Regions from separate parts of the Caballeronia sp. BCC1704 genome, predicted to be linked through region 1. Evidence: riboswitches for the same ligand, from Rfam matches in the RefSeq annotation. Region 1 holds a riboswitch; the other holds the start of a gene.
The links. Region 1 has a riboswitch for thiamine pyrophosphate ahead of thiC (phosphomethylpyrimidine synthase ThiC). Riboswitches for the same ligand answer to the same signal wherever they lie in the genome.
Positions count from the first base shown of each region.

Region 1 (7,776 bases):
CCGCGCGCATTCGGGCTGGCTCCTTTTTTGCTGTGAGAATCCACCGACATTTGCTTTCAAATCGGCTGCGCGAAGCGCGCCATCTGCCTCGTCGCCGCATCGAGAACCACGCCATGAGCCACCTTCCTCACGCCGCGCTTGCCGGCATCGCGCAGGACGACTCGTCCGCACCGACGGCGAGCCGGGGCACGCGCGCCGGCTTCGCGCGCATCAATGAATGGATGCATCGGTATAGCTGGGCCGTCGCGATGACGGTGGCGATCGTGATTACCGTCGGCGGGCTCGTGATTCTGGAGTCGGGCCGCATGCGCATTGCCGCCGAATACGAAACCGCGCTCGACGCCAAGAGCGCGACCGCGCAGCTTTCGGCGCTCGCGGCGGACATCGCGACGCTGTCCGCGCAGGGACAAGCGATCGCGCTGAAACCGGACGCCGCCTACAAGAACCAGTTCGAAGCGACCGCCGCGCACGTGCGCCGCGCGCTCGCCACGCTCGATGCCTACTATCGCCGCATCGGCGACGACACCGCGCTCGCGAGCTTCGCGCAGATTCGCGCGGCGGCCAACGACGCCATCGAGCGCAGCGCGGCGCCATCGGCCGCGCCTTCGGATGCATCGGCCGACAAGGACATGACGCTCGACGCCGCGCTCTCGCTCTTGCGCCTGAACGAAGAGCAGCGCGCGCAACACGCGCTCGACGCGAGCCGCGCCGATCAGCGCATTTCGACGCTGTGCGTGGCCGCGCTCTGCGCGCTGAACATCGTGTTGTTTCTGCTGCTGTTCCGCAATCTCGGCATCCAGCTCGATAAGCAAGATCGCGTTCAGCGCGAACTCATCACGCAGCAGGAGGAACTGGATCGGCTCGTCTTCGAACGCACGCGGCAACTGGAAGCGCTCGCGTGGCATTTGCAATCGGTCAGCGAGGATGAAAAGACGCAACTCGCCCGCGAACTGCACGACGAACTCGGCTCGATCCTGACCGCGAGCAAGATGGATGTCGCGTGGGTGCGCGGCAAGCTGCGCGAATCGGAGCCGGCAATGGCCGAGAAACTGTCGCGCGCCATCGGCAATCTGGATCAGGGCATCGCGCTCAAGCGGCGGATTATCGAGGACATGCGACCGACGGTGCTCGCCAACTTCGGTCTCGTCACGGCGCTGCGTTCGCTCGTGGACGAAGCCGCGCAGCGCAACGGCTGGACGGTCGAAGCCGATCTGCCGGACGACGAAGTGAAGCTCGGCGAAGCCATCGAAATCGCGCTCTTTCGCGTGGCGCAGGAAACGCTGACAAACGCCGCGAAGTACGCGCATGCGAGCCGCATTCGCATTGCGCTCACGCTCGACCCGGCGAACGTCGCGCTTTCGATCGACGATGACGGCATCGGCATCCGGCCGCAGGATTTGAAGCGCACGCAGACGCACGGACTGGTCGGCATGCGGCAGCGCGTGTCGGCGCGCGGCGGGCGCTTCGAGATAGAGCGCGCGACGCCGCATGGAACCAGCATTCGGGTGTCGATGCCGCGCGACCGCGTGCATGCGGATGCGGACGTGGATGACGGCCCGCCGGCACGCGCCGCCGCGTAGGACGATGCCGACGCGAAATACGGAATCCGCCGACACGAAAAACACATGTGTGCTTACAGCGCGCGCTCCGGCGCTTTTTTAAGATTATTCACACCGGTGAGGCCCATCGATAAGCAGCGGCCAATCCAGACATTTACTTCAAGGGGATTGAACATGACTCGAATCATCGCTTTGCTGCTGATCGCGGGCACCGCTGCGCTGGCAGGCTGCAATACCATCTCGGGCGCAGGTCAGGACATTTCGAAGGGCGGCCAGGCTATTTCGAACTCGGCGGAAGAACATAAATAAGCTGAGGCGCTCTATCAACGTAGCGTAGTTCCTGTCATCTCGCCGCCTTGCGCGGCGAGATTTTTTTTGTGCGTTAAAAAACCCGCCCGAGACCGCTCGGGCGGGTTTTCGTGACGGCCTGACGCGCAAGCGCTTACTGCGTATCCGGCAACTCCAGCGCCGGCGTCTGGGTGTTGCCGCCCTGCGCCACCAGCACCCGAATCTTGTACGGCACGACCTGCGACAGCGCGTTGCCCGAAGGCAGCGTCGTCACGAGCCAGTCCGCGTTATTGCCGAGATTGAACGAAGCCGACTTGTACACCGGCGTCTTCGAACCCGGCAGCGTCGCGATCAACTGATACGTGCCGCCCGAAACATAGATCGAGTCCTGCGTGCTCGCCGGAACCGCGCTCTTGAAGGCGATGCTCGGCATCGTCGCGTTGACCGTCGCGATGTTCGTCCCCGGCGCGACCAGATACAGATCGAGATTCTGCGCGTTCGCCGATGCGTTGAAGCCGCGCACGCGCGCGCTCGTCGACAGGAGACCTTTGTCGAACGGATCGTCGATCACGGCGATCGACGGCAGGAAGCCCGCGTCCGGCAGCGCGATGACCGTGTATTCGTGGCCTTTCGCCGCGTTGCTGATGCTCGAATTGGACGCGAGCTGGGTCGTCGTGTTCACGGCCGCGTAGCCGAAGTTGTGCTGGCCCGTGCCGATGTTCGCGAAGTTGGTCACCGCCTTGTAGCCGATGTTCGGTTGCAGCACCTTGCCGTTATCGTAGAAATCGACGTTCGGGCCGCTCGGAATCGCGTGGACGAAATGAACCTGCGCTTGCGTGAGGCCGAGTTCCTTGCCGACGTCGTCCGAACTTCCGCCGCATGCGGACAGGAGCGAAGCGACGGCAGCGAGCGCCGTGACGGTGCGGATGAGCTTCATGTGCCACCTTCCTTTTTGTGATCGTTGATGGTGTCGTGAAGGCTGCGGACGGCGGGCGGATGGCCCGCAACGCCGCGTCCTCGCCGCAAAGAACGCGTCTTGGTTTCATCGGAATGACGCGCCTCGCGGGTGGCGCATAAAGAGCAACACCCGTGCCCTTTTGCGGTGCGCGAGCGGCGCGACTCCGCCTGCAAGCCTTATTGCGCAAGGCTGCGGCATTCGTTAGAGGATTCGTTCGGGGCGCGAGAGCGCAGCGGCGTGTGCGCGGCTTCGAGCGCTGCGCGGGCGTGTTTCTTACAAGCGAAGCGAACGAAAGGCACTCACACCAACCCGCGCCGTCGATAATCGAACCAGAAAGAAAGCCCGACGCTCAGCAGAATGACGACCGTCGCAATGACGGTCCAGCGCGTGATCGCCTCGCCGAGCAACAGCGCGCCGAGCAACACCGCGACCACCGGGTTCACGTACATGCAGCTGCTCGCGATGATCGGGCTCGTATGCCGGATCAAAAAGCCGTAGGCGACATACGCGGCCATCGTCCCGACGAGCATCAGATACAGAAACGACAGCCCCGGCACGAAGCCGATGCCCGAGAGCCGCTCGCCCGAGAGCAACGCGACCGTCGTCGAGATTGAACCGCCGAGGCCGATCTGCAGCGCCGTCGACATGAAGAGGTCCGACGGCAGCTTGACGCGGCTCGCGAGGTGCGCCCCGCCCGCCCAGAAGATCGCGCCGCAGAGAATCGCGATGCTGCCCGCGGTCGAGCCGGAGGACGAATCGCCGTGGTTCAGCAACACGATGCCGACGAGCCCGAGCCCGACCGCCACCCACTCGCCCTTCGCGATGCGCCGGCCCGTGAGCGCGGCGATGATCGTCGCGAAAAGCGGCACGGTGGCGACCATCACGGCGGCCGTCCCGGTCTCGACGGTCCGCATGCCGTAGGCGAGCATCCCGCTGGACAAGCCGACGAGCAGCGTGCCGACGAGCGCGGCATTACGCGCTTCGGCCAACGTCGGCCAGACCGGCTTGCGGCGCGCCGCGAACACGAAGAGCCCGATGCCCGCGAACAGATTGCGCAAGCCGGAAAGCAAAAGCGGCGGAAACGACGCGAGCGACAGATGCACGGCGAGATATGTCGATCCCCACACGAGATAGACGACGGCCAGCGCGAGCGCGACTTGTCCCTTGTGCGAACGCGGCGCGCGAAACGGAAAACAATCGGGCAACGAAAACGGCAGGCGCGGCGGCTTGGACATGCGTTATCCGGCCAGCGTGCAAGACCGAGCCGTGTCTTCGATCCGACAGACGGCAATTGAACGGGCGAAAGCTCCGGCGCGACAAACGAGACAGGACGACATGGCGAAACAGTTGGAATGCGAACGCGGACGCAGAGGAGAAACAGCACAAGACGCGGGGCGTCGATTGCGGCTGCCGGGCGGTCAGGGAAAACACGCAGGCCGGGGCGAGCGACATTATGCAGTAAGCGCCCCGCGCGATCGACGAATCGCCGGACGAATTTTCGGATGGTTGCCAACACGCCACGCTGCGGTGTATGGTGGCGGCTGCTAACGCGGGGGTCCTGCGTTGCGCATCGCGATTGCGGCCGGTTTCATCGAGCGCAGTCGCCTCGCGCGGCGCGGGTGAGAAATACCCTTTGAACCTGATCTGGATAATGCCAGCGCAGGGAAGCGTTCGGGTTTCGACAGTCGCGCCGCATCAGACTACTTCTTCCGAACCCGTACCTTTCCGTCTCGTTCCTCCCTGTTTAGCTCCTGAGTCAGCCGAGCGCGGCAACGCTCGCATGTCAACACGTCCCACAGGAGAGACAGCACATGAATGCCAATCCCAAGTTTCTGTCGGAAAACGCCGTCGTCGACGCCGCCGCCATCGCCCCGCTGCCGAATTCGCGCAAGGTCTACGTGACCGGCTCGACGCCCGACATTCGCGTGCCGATGCGCGAGATCACGCAGTCGGACACGCCGGACGGCTTCGGCGGCGAGAAGAATCCGCCGGTGTACGTGTACGACACGTCCGGCCCGTACACCGATCCGGACGCGAAAATCGACATTCGCTCGGGATTGCCCGCGCTGCGCGCCGGCTGGATCGAGAAGCGCGGCGACACGGAAGAACTGGCGGGCCTGTCGAGCGAATTCGGCCGCGAGCGCGCCGCCGATCCGAAAACGGCCGAACTGCGCTTTCCCGGCCTGCATCGCAAGCCGCGCCGCGCCATCGCCGGCAAGAACGTCACGCAGATGCACTACGCGCGCGCGGGCATCGTCACGCCGGAGATGGAATACATCGCCATCCGCGAAAACCAGCGTCGCGCCGAGTATCTCGAAAGCCTGCGCAAGAGCGGCCCGAACGGCGAAAAGCTCGCGCAGATGATGGGCCGCCAGCATCCCGGACAGGCGTTCGGCGCGGCGGCGTTCGGCAAGGACGCGCTCAAGGAAATCACGCCTGAGTTCGTGCGCGAAGAAGTGGCGCGCGGCCGCGCGATCATTCCCGCGAACATCAATCACCCGGAAAGCGAGCCGATGATCATCGGCCGCAACTTCCTCGTGAAGATCAACGCGAACATCGGCAATTCGGCGGTCACGTCGTCCATCGGCGAGGAAGTCGACAAGATGACGTGGGCGATCCGCTGGGGCGGCGACACGGTGATGGACCTGTCCACCGGCAAGCACATTCACGAGACGCGCGAGTGGATCATCCGCAATTCGCCGGTGCCGATCGGCACGGTGCCCATCTATCAGGCGCTCGAAAAGGTCAACGGCAAGGCCGAAGACCTGACGTGGGAAATTTTCCGCGACACGCTCATCGAGCAAGCCGAGCAAGGCGTCGATTACTTCACGATCCACGCGGGCGTGCGGCTGCAATACGTGCCGCTGACGGCGAATCGCATGACGGGCATCGTGTCGCGCGGCGGCTCGATCATGGCGAAGTGGTGCCTCGCGCATCACAAGGAGAGCTTCATCTACGAGCACTTCGAAGACATCTGCGAAATCATGAAGCAATACGATGTCTCGTTCTCGCTCGGCGACGGCCTGCGCCCCGGCTCCATCTACGACGCGAACGACGAAGCGCAGTTGGGCGAGCTGAAGACGCTCGGCGAACTCACGCAAATCGCGTGGAAGCACGACGTGCAGGTGATGATCGAAGGTCCGGGCCACGTGCCGATGCAGCTCATCAAGGAGAACATGGACCTGCAGCTGCAATGGTGCGACGAGGCGCCCTTCTACACGCTCGGGCCGCTCACCACCGACATCGCGCCGGGCTACGACCACATCACCTCGGGCATCGGCGCCGCGATGATCGGCTGGTTCGGCACCGCGATGCTCTGCTACGTCACGCCGAAGGAGCACCTCGGCTTGCCGAACAAGGACGACGTGAAGGAAGGCATCATCACGTACAAGCTCGCGGCGCACGCGGCGGATCTGGCGAAGGGCCATCCCGGCGCGCAGGTGCGGGACAACGCGCTCTCGAAGGCGCGCTTCGAATTCCGCTGGGAAGATCAGTTCAACCTCGGCCTCGACCCGGACAAGGCGCGCGAATTCCACGACGAAACGCTGCCGAAGGACTCCGCGAAGGTCGCGCACTTCTGCTCGATGTGCGGCCCGCACTTCTGCTCGATGAAGATCACGCAGGACGTGCGCGACTTCGCCGCGAAGCAGGGCGTGAGCGAAACCGACGCGCTCACCCACGGCATGCAGACGAAGGCGATCGAGTTCGTGAAGAAGGGCGCGGAAATCTACCAGCCGACGTGATGCGCCGTTTCTGACGGACTGAAACCTCACCGGAAAAACGGCCTGTCGCGCGGCGAGCGCGACAGGCCGTTTTGCTTGCTGCGTTCCGCTCAAAGCCTTCTGCGACAAGGCTGAACGCTCATTCAGACGATTCGGGCATCTTTCCTGCTGCCTATCGAACGAACCGGCGAAAAAACGCGGCATGCGCGCCGGACCGTCGTCTTGTCCGGGAAGTCACGCCGCAGCCGATTCGTTCCATCATCACTGGAGAGTCGACATGAAAAACATCAAACAAATCGGCGCCGCAGCACTGCTCATCGCTTCTTTCGCCGGATTGACCGGTTGCGACAACATGACCACGCGTCAGCGCGACACCGCCATCGGCGCGGGCGTCGGCGCAGCGGGCGGGGCCGTGATCGGCGGCAGCGCGCTTTCGACGCTGGGCGGCGCGGCCGTCGGCGGGGTCATCGGCAATCAGGTCGGCAAGTAAGGGCCGCAGCGCATCGAGCGTGCGGCGCGACATCGTCGGGGCCGCACGTGTTTCAAGTCTGTTACAGGAAGCGATACCAGCCATCGTTCCTCACCGGGCGCATGCCACGCGCCATGCATCGATCGACTAAGCTCCTCTTTAACGGACCGGATCGGTTCTATCGAGACCATTGAACCCGAAGAGTCCCGCAGGCAATTCAAGGAGCAGCATCATGACGTCCGCACGCATCGTCCACGCAAAGAGCGGCATGGCCGCGCTCGCTGTGGGACTTCTGGTTAGCGGCTGTTACTACCCGTATCCCGATTACCCCGGCGCGGGTTACCCCACGGTCAGCGCCATCTATGCGCAGCGTGAATTCGCGCTACCGGCCAACGGAGCCTCGGGCGCATCGGCGGTGCCGGGGACCGGCATCGTCTACTCGACCGAACAGGTGCCCTACTCCGCCGTCTACCCTTATGCCGGCTACTACGGCGCTTATCCGTCCTATGGCTATCCGTATTACCCGTACCCGTATCCGGCGTATTACGGCTACGGCTATCCGGCGATCTCGGTCGGCTTCGGCTACTGGGGCGGCGGATGCTGCTGGGGCCACGGATACGGCTGGCACCACGGCGGCTGGCACCACGGCGGCGACTGGCATGGCGGCGGATGGCACGGCGGTGGCGGCTGGCACGGCGGCGGGACGTGGCAAGGCGGCTACGGCGGACATGGAGGCTTCGGCCACGGAGGCGGTCGCGGCCACTGAGTCGGGCGAGCGTG
Region 1 is NZ_CADFFT010000001.1:1,376,645-1,384,420, reverse strand. It holds gene HWX53_RS06420 (sensor histidine kinase) at 114-1,580, shown strand; gene HWX53_RS06415 (entericidin A/B family lipoprotein) at 1,734-1,868, shown strand; gene HWX53_RS06410 (DUF4397 domain-containing protein) at 2,002-2,784, opposite strand; gene HWX53_RS06405 (EamA family transporter) at 3,105-4,040, opposite strand; TPP riboswitch at 4,347-4,489, shown strand; gene thiC (phosphomethylpyrimidine synthase ThiC) at 4,617-6,548, shown strand; gene HWX53_RS06395 (glycine zipper 2TM domain-containing protein) at 6,805-7,017, shown strand; gene HWX53_RS06390 (hypothetical protein) at 7,229-7,762, shown strand.

Region 2 (7,776 bases), on a different contig from region 1:
TGGCCTGCGAAACCGCCGTGTTGAGCAGCACGCCGTCGAAGCCCCACTCCATCACCTGACACGCGTGCGACGGCACGCCGAGACCCGCGTCGACGATCAGCGGCACGTCCGGCAGCCGCTCGCGCAGCGTGCGCAGCCCGTAGGGATTGGTGACGCCCTTGCCCGTGCCGATGGGCGCGCCCCACGGCATCAGCGCTTCGCAGCCGGCATCGAGCAGGCGCCGGCCGATCACGAGATCTTCCGTGCAGTACGGCAGCACCTTGAAGCCGTCGCGCACGAGCTTCGCCGCCGCTTCGACCAGGCCGATCGGGTCGGGCTGGAGCGTGTAGTCGTCGCCGATCAGTTCGAGCTTGATCCACGGCGTGTCGAACACTTCCCGCGCCATGTAGGCGGTCGTCAGCACTTCGTCGACGCTCTGGCAGCCCGCCGTGTTCGGCAACAGCGCGACGCCGTGCCGCTTGAGCACGTCGAAGAAGCCGGCTTCGCCCGTCTCGGACTGACGGCGCAGCGCGACCGTCACCATGCCGGGACGCGCGGCATCGATGGAATCGGATAGCGATTGCAGCGACGGATAGCGCGACGTGCCGAGCAGCACGCGGCTCGGAAACGCCTCGCCGTAAAGCGTGAGCACGTCGGCGGTCTGTGTGGTCATGATGAAATCCTTCGTGTGTTCAGCCGCCCGCGACGGGCGAAACGACGTCGAGCTTGTCGCCCGGCGCGAGCGTCTTCGTGCCATGCTCGCCGCGCGCGACGAACTGGCCGTTGAGCGCGACCGCGAACGGCGGCTTCGCGCCGAACGCGGCGAGCGCGTCAGTGACGGTCGCGGCATCGGGCAACGTGAACTCGCGCTGATTGATGTGGATGTTCATGGTCCTGTCTCTGAATCGTGTCACGCGGCTACGGCCGCAAATGCGCCGTGCAGCAGCTCGCGCCATCTGGCAGCGCCGCGGAACTGCGCGAACGAAGCGGCGTCGCGCACCGTTCCTCCGATGAGCGCATCGGCGAGCGCGCAGGCGGCATCGGCCACTTCCGGCGCGATCATGAAGCCGTGCCGATACAGCCCGTTTACGCGCAGCGTCTGCGCGCCGTCCCAGACAATGGCCGGACGATGATCCGGCAGCGTCGGCCGGCATTGCGAATTGAGTTCGAGAATGCGCGCTTCGCCGAATCCCGGATGCACGGCGAACGCCGCGCTCAGCAATTCGAGCGCCGAGCGCACGCTGACGGGCGACATGTCCTCGCCCTCGACTTCCGTCGCGCCGATCACGTAGACGTCGTTCTGCTTGGGCGCGATGTAAAGCGGATAGCGCGGATGCAGCAAGCGCACCGGCCGCGTGAGCCCGATGCCCGGCGCATGCACGCGCGCCACTTCTCCGCGAATGCCGCGCAGCGCGGGCCACGCAGGCTTTGCGCCGAGACCGCGGCAATCGATGATCCAGCGCGCATCAGGCATGGCATCGACCGGCGTGTTCCAGTGCGTGCGCACGCCGCGCGCCGCCAGCCCCGCCGCGAGCGCTTTCAGCGCCTGCCGGTTGTCGAGCTGGCCTTCGTGCGGCAGCAGCCAGCCCTGCGCGAAGCGCGTCCCGAGCGCCGGTTCCGCCTCGGCGACCTGCGCGCCCGCGAGCTTGACGAAACCGCCGTCGAGTAGCGCGGCCGGAGCGTTCGCGCGCAGCCGGCGCTCGAAAAGCGGCGCTTCCGCGCGATCCGCGCCGTGCCACACGACGAGCGTCCCGTTGCGCTGAAAGTAGACCGGCTCAGGCAATGCCGCGAGCACATCCGGCCAGCGCGCGAGCGACGCCGCGCCGAGCTCGACGACGAGCGGCTCCGCGCTCGTTGCTTCCGCAAGCGGCGCGAGCATGGCCGCGGCGACCCACGCGGCCGACTGCGACCCGGCTTCGTCACCACGCTCGTAGAGCGCGACGCCGTGCCCTTCACCCGCGAGCTGCCACGCGACGAGCCGCCCGACGAGCCCGCCGCCGATCACCGCGAAATCCGGCCGGCGCGCGTCGCCCTGTTCCAAGCTGTTCACAATCCGATGTCTCCTCATCCGGTCCCGTGCGTCGGCTCGACAAAAGCGAGCGTCGCCGCAGGAAGCGGCATACCGATTGACTAACGTGACGAATCAGCGGAGGAGAGACCTGCACGGCGGCCGTCAGACGCACCGGGCGGAAAAGGAAGACTGGAAGAGACTGGAGGAATGGCGCGGCGAACGCGCGTTCTCCGGAAACTTCCCTCGCCGGTATTACCCGGATCGGGTGCAAAGGGTCTCTCTCAGCCTCGCCGCGCCGGCCACCGTTTCCAGTGACATTGCGCGCGAAGCACCCCTGTTTCGTCGCAGATCATTAGAGCATAAAAGGCAAAGCCGCTGCAAACCGGGATTGTCCGCTGCGGCCATACGCTTCCATTGTGCCGCGTCGTACCGCTCCGGTCGCGGGCGGCGGCACTCTGGCACAATGCCCCGAACACCGTTCGTCGGACGAACGGGCCGGTTTAAGCGACAGTTAAGGCAGCATCACAACAATCTGCGAACCCGGGACTGGCTGCGCGCACGTCGATGCCGCGCGCCGCACGGCAAGCGACACGTCTCAACCCGCCGGCGATCCGGCGCACCCGAACACAAGGTCATGGTCAACACGAATCTCGAAAGCACGCAGCAGAAGGCGGATGACGTATCGGCGTGGAGCCTCATCAAACCTTACTGGGTCTCGGAAGAGCGCGGCATCGCGTGGGGGCTTCTGGTCGCGATCATCGCGATCAATATGACGGTCGTCTGGATCAACGTGCGGCTCAACAGCTGGAACGCAGACTTTTATAACGCGCTCCAAAACAAGAACGTGCGCGACTTTCCGCATTTGCTGCTGATCTTCACGGGGCTCGCGTTCGCGTACATTCTGCTTGCGGTCTACGGGCGCTATCTCCGGCAGATGCTCGCGTTCCGCTGGCGGCAATGGCTCACGAACCGGTATCTCGAACAATGGTTCGGCGACAAGGCGTTCTACCGCATCGAGCGCGACCGCCTCGCCGACAACCCCGACCAGCGTATCAGCGACGACCTGCAATCCTTCGCGACCACCACGCTTACGCTGTCGCTCGACCTGCTGTCGACGCTCGTCACGCTCGTCACCTTCATCACCATTTTGTGGACGCTCGCGGGCGCTCTGACGCTCACGCTCTTCGGCAAGCCGCTCGTCGTTCCGGGCTACATGGTGTGGGCCGCCGCGCTCTACGCGATTCTCGGCTCGCTCATCATCCAGAAGGTCGGGCATCCGCTCGTGTCGATCAACTATCAGCAGCAGAAAGTCGAGGCGGACTTTCGCTTCGGCCTGATTCGCGTGCGCGAAAACGCCGAGCAGATTGCGTTCTACGACGGCATCGCCACCGAAACCGCCAACGCGAAGAGCATCTTCCAGCGCATTCGCGACAACTGGTGGCTCATCATGAAGTACACGAAGCGCATGACCTTCGTGCTGTCCTTCTACGGGCAAATCGCGATCATCTTTCCGATCATGGTCGCCGCGCCCCGCTACTTCGCGGGCGCGTTTTCGTTCGGCGTGCTGATGCAGATTTCATCGGCGTTCGGCACGGTCAGCGATTCGTTCTCGTGGTTCATCAACAGTTATTCGACGCTGGTCGAATGGCGCGCCACCGTCAACCGTCTGCGCGAATTCAAGCGCGTGATGCGCTCGACGCATATTCGCGAGGAAACGTCGCCTGCGACGGAGCGCGGCGGCATCAATTTGCATTACACGAGCACGCCGTCGCTGACGACCAACGGTCTCATGCTCGCGCTTCCGAATGGCACGCCGCTTTCGCGCGTGGCGGATGTCTCCGTTGAGCCGGGGTCGCGCTGGCTCGTCGTCGGGCCGTCGGGTTCTGGCAAGAGCACGTTGATGCGCGCGCTCGCGGGCCTGTGGCCGTTCGGCGACGGCACCATCGACGCGCCCGTCGATGCGAAGCTCATGTTCGTGCCGCAGCAGAGTTATCTGCCGATCGGGACGTTGCGCGCGGCGCTGTCGTATCCGTCGCCGGGCGAGACGTTCGGCGACGACGCACTGCGCGAAGCCTTGCGCTCCTGCAATCTCGAAGCGTACGCGGACCGGCTCGACGAAAGCGCGCACTGGGCGCGCAGCTTGTCGCCGGGCGAGCAGCAGCGGCTGGCTGCGGCGCGCGTGCTGCTGCACAAGCCGGACTTCGTGTTCCTCGACGAAGCGACGAGCGCGCTCGATGCCGAAAACGAGCTGCACATCTACAACACGCTGGTCGAGCGGCTGCCGAAAGCGGCGATCTTAAGCGTCGCGCATCGGGAGTCGGTCGCGATGTTTCATGACTATAAGATCGAGATCGAAAGGGCGATGGTGGAGGCTTGATTTCTGCGCGTAGATAGCAAAAAGGCCACGGAACGCGTGGCCTTCTTGCTTCACGATGCGTCGAACGATTACCGCGGCAACTCACTCGACCCCATCAAATACGCATCCACCGACCGCGCGCACTGACGTCCTTCGCGAATCGCCCAGACGACGAGCGACTGCCCGCGCCGCATATCACCCGCCGTGAACACCTTGTCCACCGACGTGTAGTACGCCTTCTCGCCTTCAGTCGTTGCCCGCACGTTGCCGCGCGCGTCCTTGTCGACGCCGAACGCTTCCAGCACCGGCGAGAGCGGCTGCGTGAAACCCATCGCGAGCAGAACGAGATCCGCCTTCATCTCGAATTCGGAATTCGGCACTTCCTGCATCTTGCCGTTCTTCCACTCGACGCGCGCCGCGATCAGCTTCTCCACCTTGCCGTTCTTGCCTTCGAACCGCTTGGTCGCAACCGACCAGTCGCGCTCGCAACCTTCCTCATGCGACGACGACGTGCGCAGCTTGATCGGCCAGTACGGCCACACGAGCGGCTTGTTCTCTTCTTCGGGCGGCTGCGCGAGCAGTTCGAATTGCGTGACGCTCTTCGCGCCATGACGGTTCGACGTGCCTACGCAGTCGGAGCCCGTATCGCCGCCGCCGATCACGACGACATGCTTGCCCTTCGCGACGAGTTGATCCGCGACCTTGTCGCCCGCGTTGACCTTGTTCTGCTGCGGCAGGAATTCCATCGCGAAGTGGATGCCTTCCAGCTCGCGCCCCGGCACCGGCAAATCGCGCGGCGTTTCCGAGCCGCCCGCGACCACTACCGCGTCGAACTGCTCTTTCAGTTCTTCCGGCGTGATGCTTTCCTTCGCCGTATTGCCGATGTGCGACGGAATCGCATCGCGGCCGACGAACACGTTCGTGCGGAACGACACGCCTTCCGCTTCCATCTGGCGCATGCGGCGGTCGATCAGCCACTTCTCCAGCTTGAAGTCGGGGATGCCATAGCGCAGCAGTCCACCGATGCGATCGTTCTTTTCGAACACGACCACGTCATGTCCCGCGCGCGCCAGTTGCTGCGCGACCGCGAGCCCCGCCGGACCCGAACCCACGACAGCGACTTTCTTGCCCGTCTTGTGCTTCGGCGGCTGCGGCGCGACCCAGCCTTCTTCCCACGCCTTGTCGATGATCTTGCGCTCGATCGACTTGATGCCGACCGGATCTTCGTTGATGCCGAGCGTGCACGCCGCCTCGCACGGCGCCGGGCAGATGCGGCCCGTGAACTCCGGGAAGTTGTTGGTCGAATGCAGCACTTCGATCGCGCTCTTCCAGTCCTGGCGGAACACGAGATCGTTGAAGTCCGGAATGATGTTGTTGACCGGACAGCCGTTGTTGCAGAACGGAATGCCGCAATCCATGCAGCGCGCGCCTTGAACCTTGGCGTCGTCGTCGGTCAGCGCAGCGACGAATTCCTTGTAGTGCTTGACGCGGGTCAGCGGTGCTTCGTACGCCTCGTGGCGGCGTTCGAATTCGAGAAAACCGGTTGCCTTGCCCATATCTTTCTCTGTATTGAGTGAGGATCGCGCTCTCCGATGCCTTTTCATCGGAGAGCCCTGACTTGTTGTGTTTCGGGCTTAAGCCGCCAGTGCTTCCTTCGCCTTTCTCGCGCCGATTTCGCCGAGCGCGCGCTTGTATTCGGTCGGGAACACCTTCACGAACTGACGACGCGACGCATCCCAGTTTTCGAGCAGCGCCTTGGCACGCGGCGAGCCGGTGAACTGGAAGTGGCGCTCGACGAGACCCTTGAGCAACGCTTCGTCGGTCTGGCCCGCGTGCCACAGTGCCTTGTCCACCGTGCGTTCCTGTTCGGCTTGTTGCAGCACCGGATCGAGCGCGACCATCGACTTGTTGCACTTGGCGGCGAACGTGCCGTCGGCGTCGTACACGAACGCGATGCCGCCCGACATGCCCGCCGCGAAGTTGCGGCCCGTTTCGCCGAGCACGACCACCGTGCCGCCCGTCATGTATTCGCAGCCGTGGTCGCCGGTGCCTTCGACAACCGCCGTCGCGCCCGAGTTACGCACGCAGAACCGCTCGCCCGCGACGCCGCGGAAGTACGATTCGCCTTCGATCGCGCCGTACATCACCGTGTTGCCGCAGATGATGTTTTCCTCGGACTTGCCGCGGAAGTCGTTGGTCGGGCGAATGATGATGCGCCCGCCCGACAAGCCCTTGCCGACATAGTCGTTGCCATCGCCGACGAGATCGAGCGTCACGCCCTTCGCGAGGAACGCGCCGAAGCTCTGGCCCGCCGTGCCCTTCAACTGAATGTGGATGGTGTCGTCCGGCAAGCCGTCATGGCCGTACTTCTTCGCGATCAGGCCCGACAGCATGGCGCCGACCGTGCGATTCACGTTGCGCACCGGCTGAATGAACGAGACGTGCTCGCCCTTCTCGATCGCCGCCTTCGACTTCTCGATCAGCACGTGATCCAGCGCCTTGTCAAGACCGTGGTCCTGCACGTCCACATGCTTGCGCGCCACTTCTTCGCTGACCGGCACCTGATAGAAGATGCGCGAGAAGTCCAGTCCCTTCGCCTTCCAGTGCTCGACGCCCTTCTTCGTGTCGAGCAGATCGACGCGGCCGATCAGGTCGTCGAACTTGCGCAGGCCGAGCTGCGCCATGATCTCGCGCACTTCTTCCGCAACGAAGAAGAAGAAGTTGACGACGTGTTCCGGCTGGCCCGTGAACTTCGCCCGCAGCACCGGATCTTGCGTCGCGACGCCGACCGGGCACGTGTTCAGGTGGCACTTGCGCATCATGATGCAGCCTTCGACGACGAGCGGCGCCGTCGCGAAGCCGAACTCGTCCGCACCGAGCAGCGCGCCGATCACGACGTCCCGGCCGGTCTTCATCTGGCCGTCGGCCTGCACGCGGATACGGCCGCGCAGGCGGTTGAGCACGAGCGTCTGCTGCGTTTCGGCGAGGCCGAGTTCCCACGGCGTGCCGGCATGCTTGAGCGACGACAGCGGGGACGCGCCGGTGCCGCCGTCATGACCGGCGATCACGACATGATCCGCCTTCGCCTTCGCGACGCCCGCCGCCACGGTGCCGACGCCCACTTCGGAAACCAGCTTCACCGAAATGCTCGACGACGAATTCACGTTCTTCAGATCGTGGATGAGCTGCGCCAGATCTTCGATCGAATAGATGTCATGGTGCGGCGGCGGCGAGATGAGGCCCACGCCCGGCACCGAATAACGCAGCTTGCCGATGTAGTCCGACACCTTGTGGCCGGGCAGCTGGCCGCCTTCGCCGGGCTTCGCTCCCTGCGCCATCTTGATCTGGATCTGATCCGCCGACGACAGATATTCCGCCGTCACGCCGAAGCGGCCGGACGCGACCTGCTTGATCTTCGAGCGCAGCGAAT
Region 2 is NZ_CADFFT010000007.1:68,868-76,643, reverse strand. It holds gene HWX53_RS26740 (thiazole synthase) at 1-652, opposite strand, end outside; gene thiS (sulfur carrier protein ThiS) at 672-869, opposite strand; gene HWX53_RS26730 (FAD-dependent oxidoreductase) at 890-2,020, opposite strand; TPP riboswitch at 2,212-2,336, opposite strand; gene HWX53_RS26725 (ABC transporter ATP-binding protein/permease) at 2,625-4,367, shown strand; gene HWX53_RS26720 (glutamate synthase subunit beta) at 4,436-5,902, opposite strand; gene HWX53_RS26715 (glutamate synthase-related protein) at 5,981-7,776, opposite strand, start outside.
Region 2: another riboswitch for thiamine pyrophosphate. It lies ahead of HWX53_RS26730 (FAD-dependent oxidoreductase); the one in region 1 lies ahead of thiC (phosphomethylpyrimidine synthase ThiC).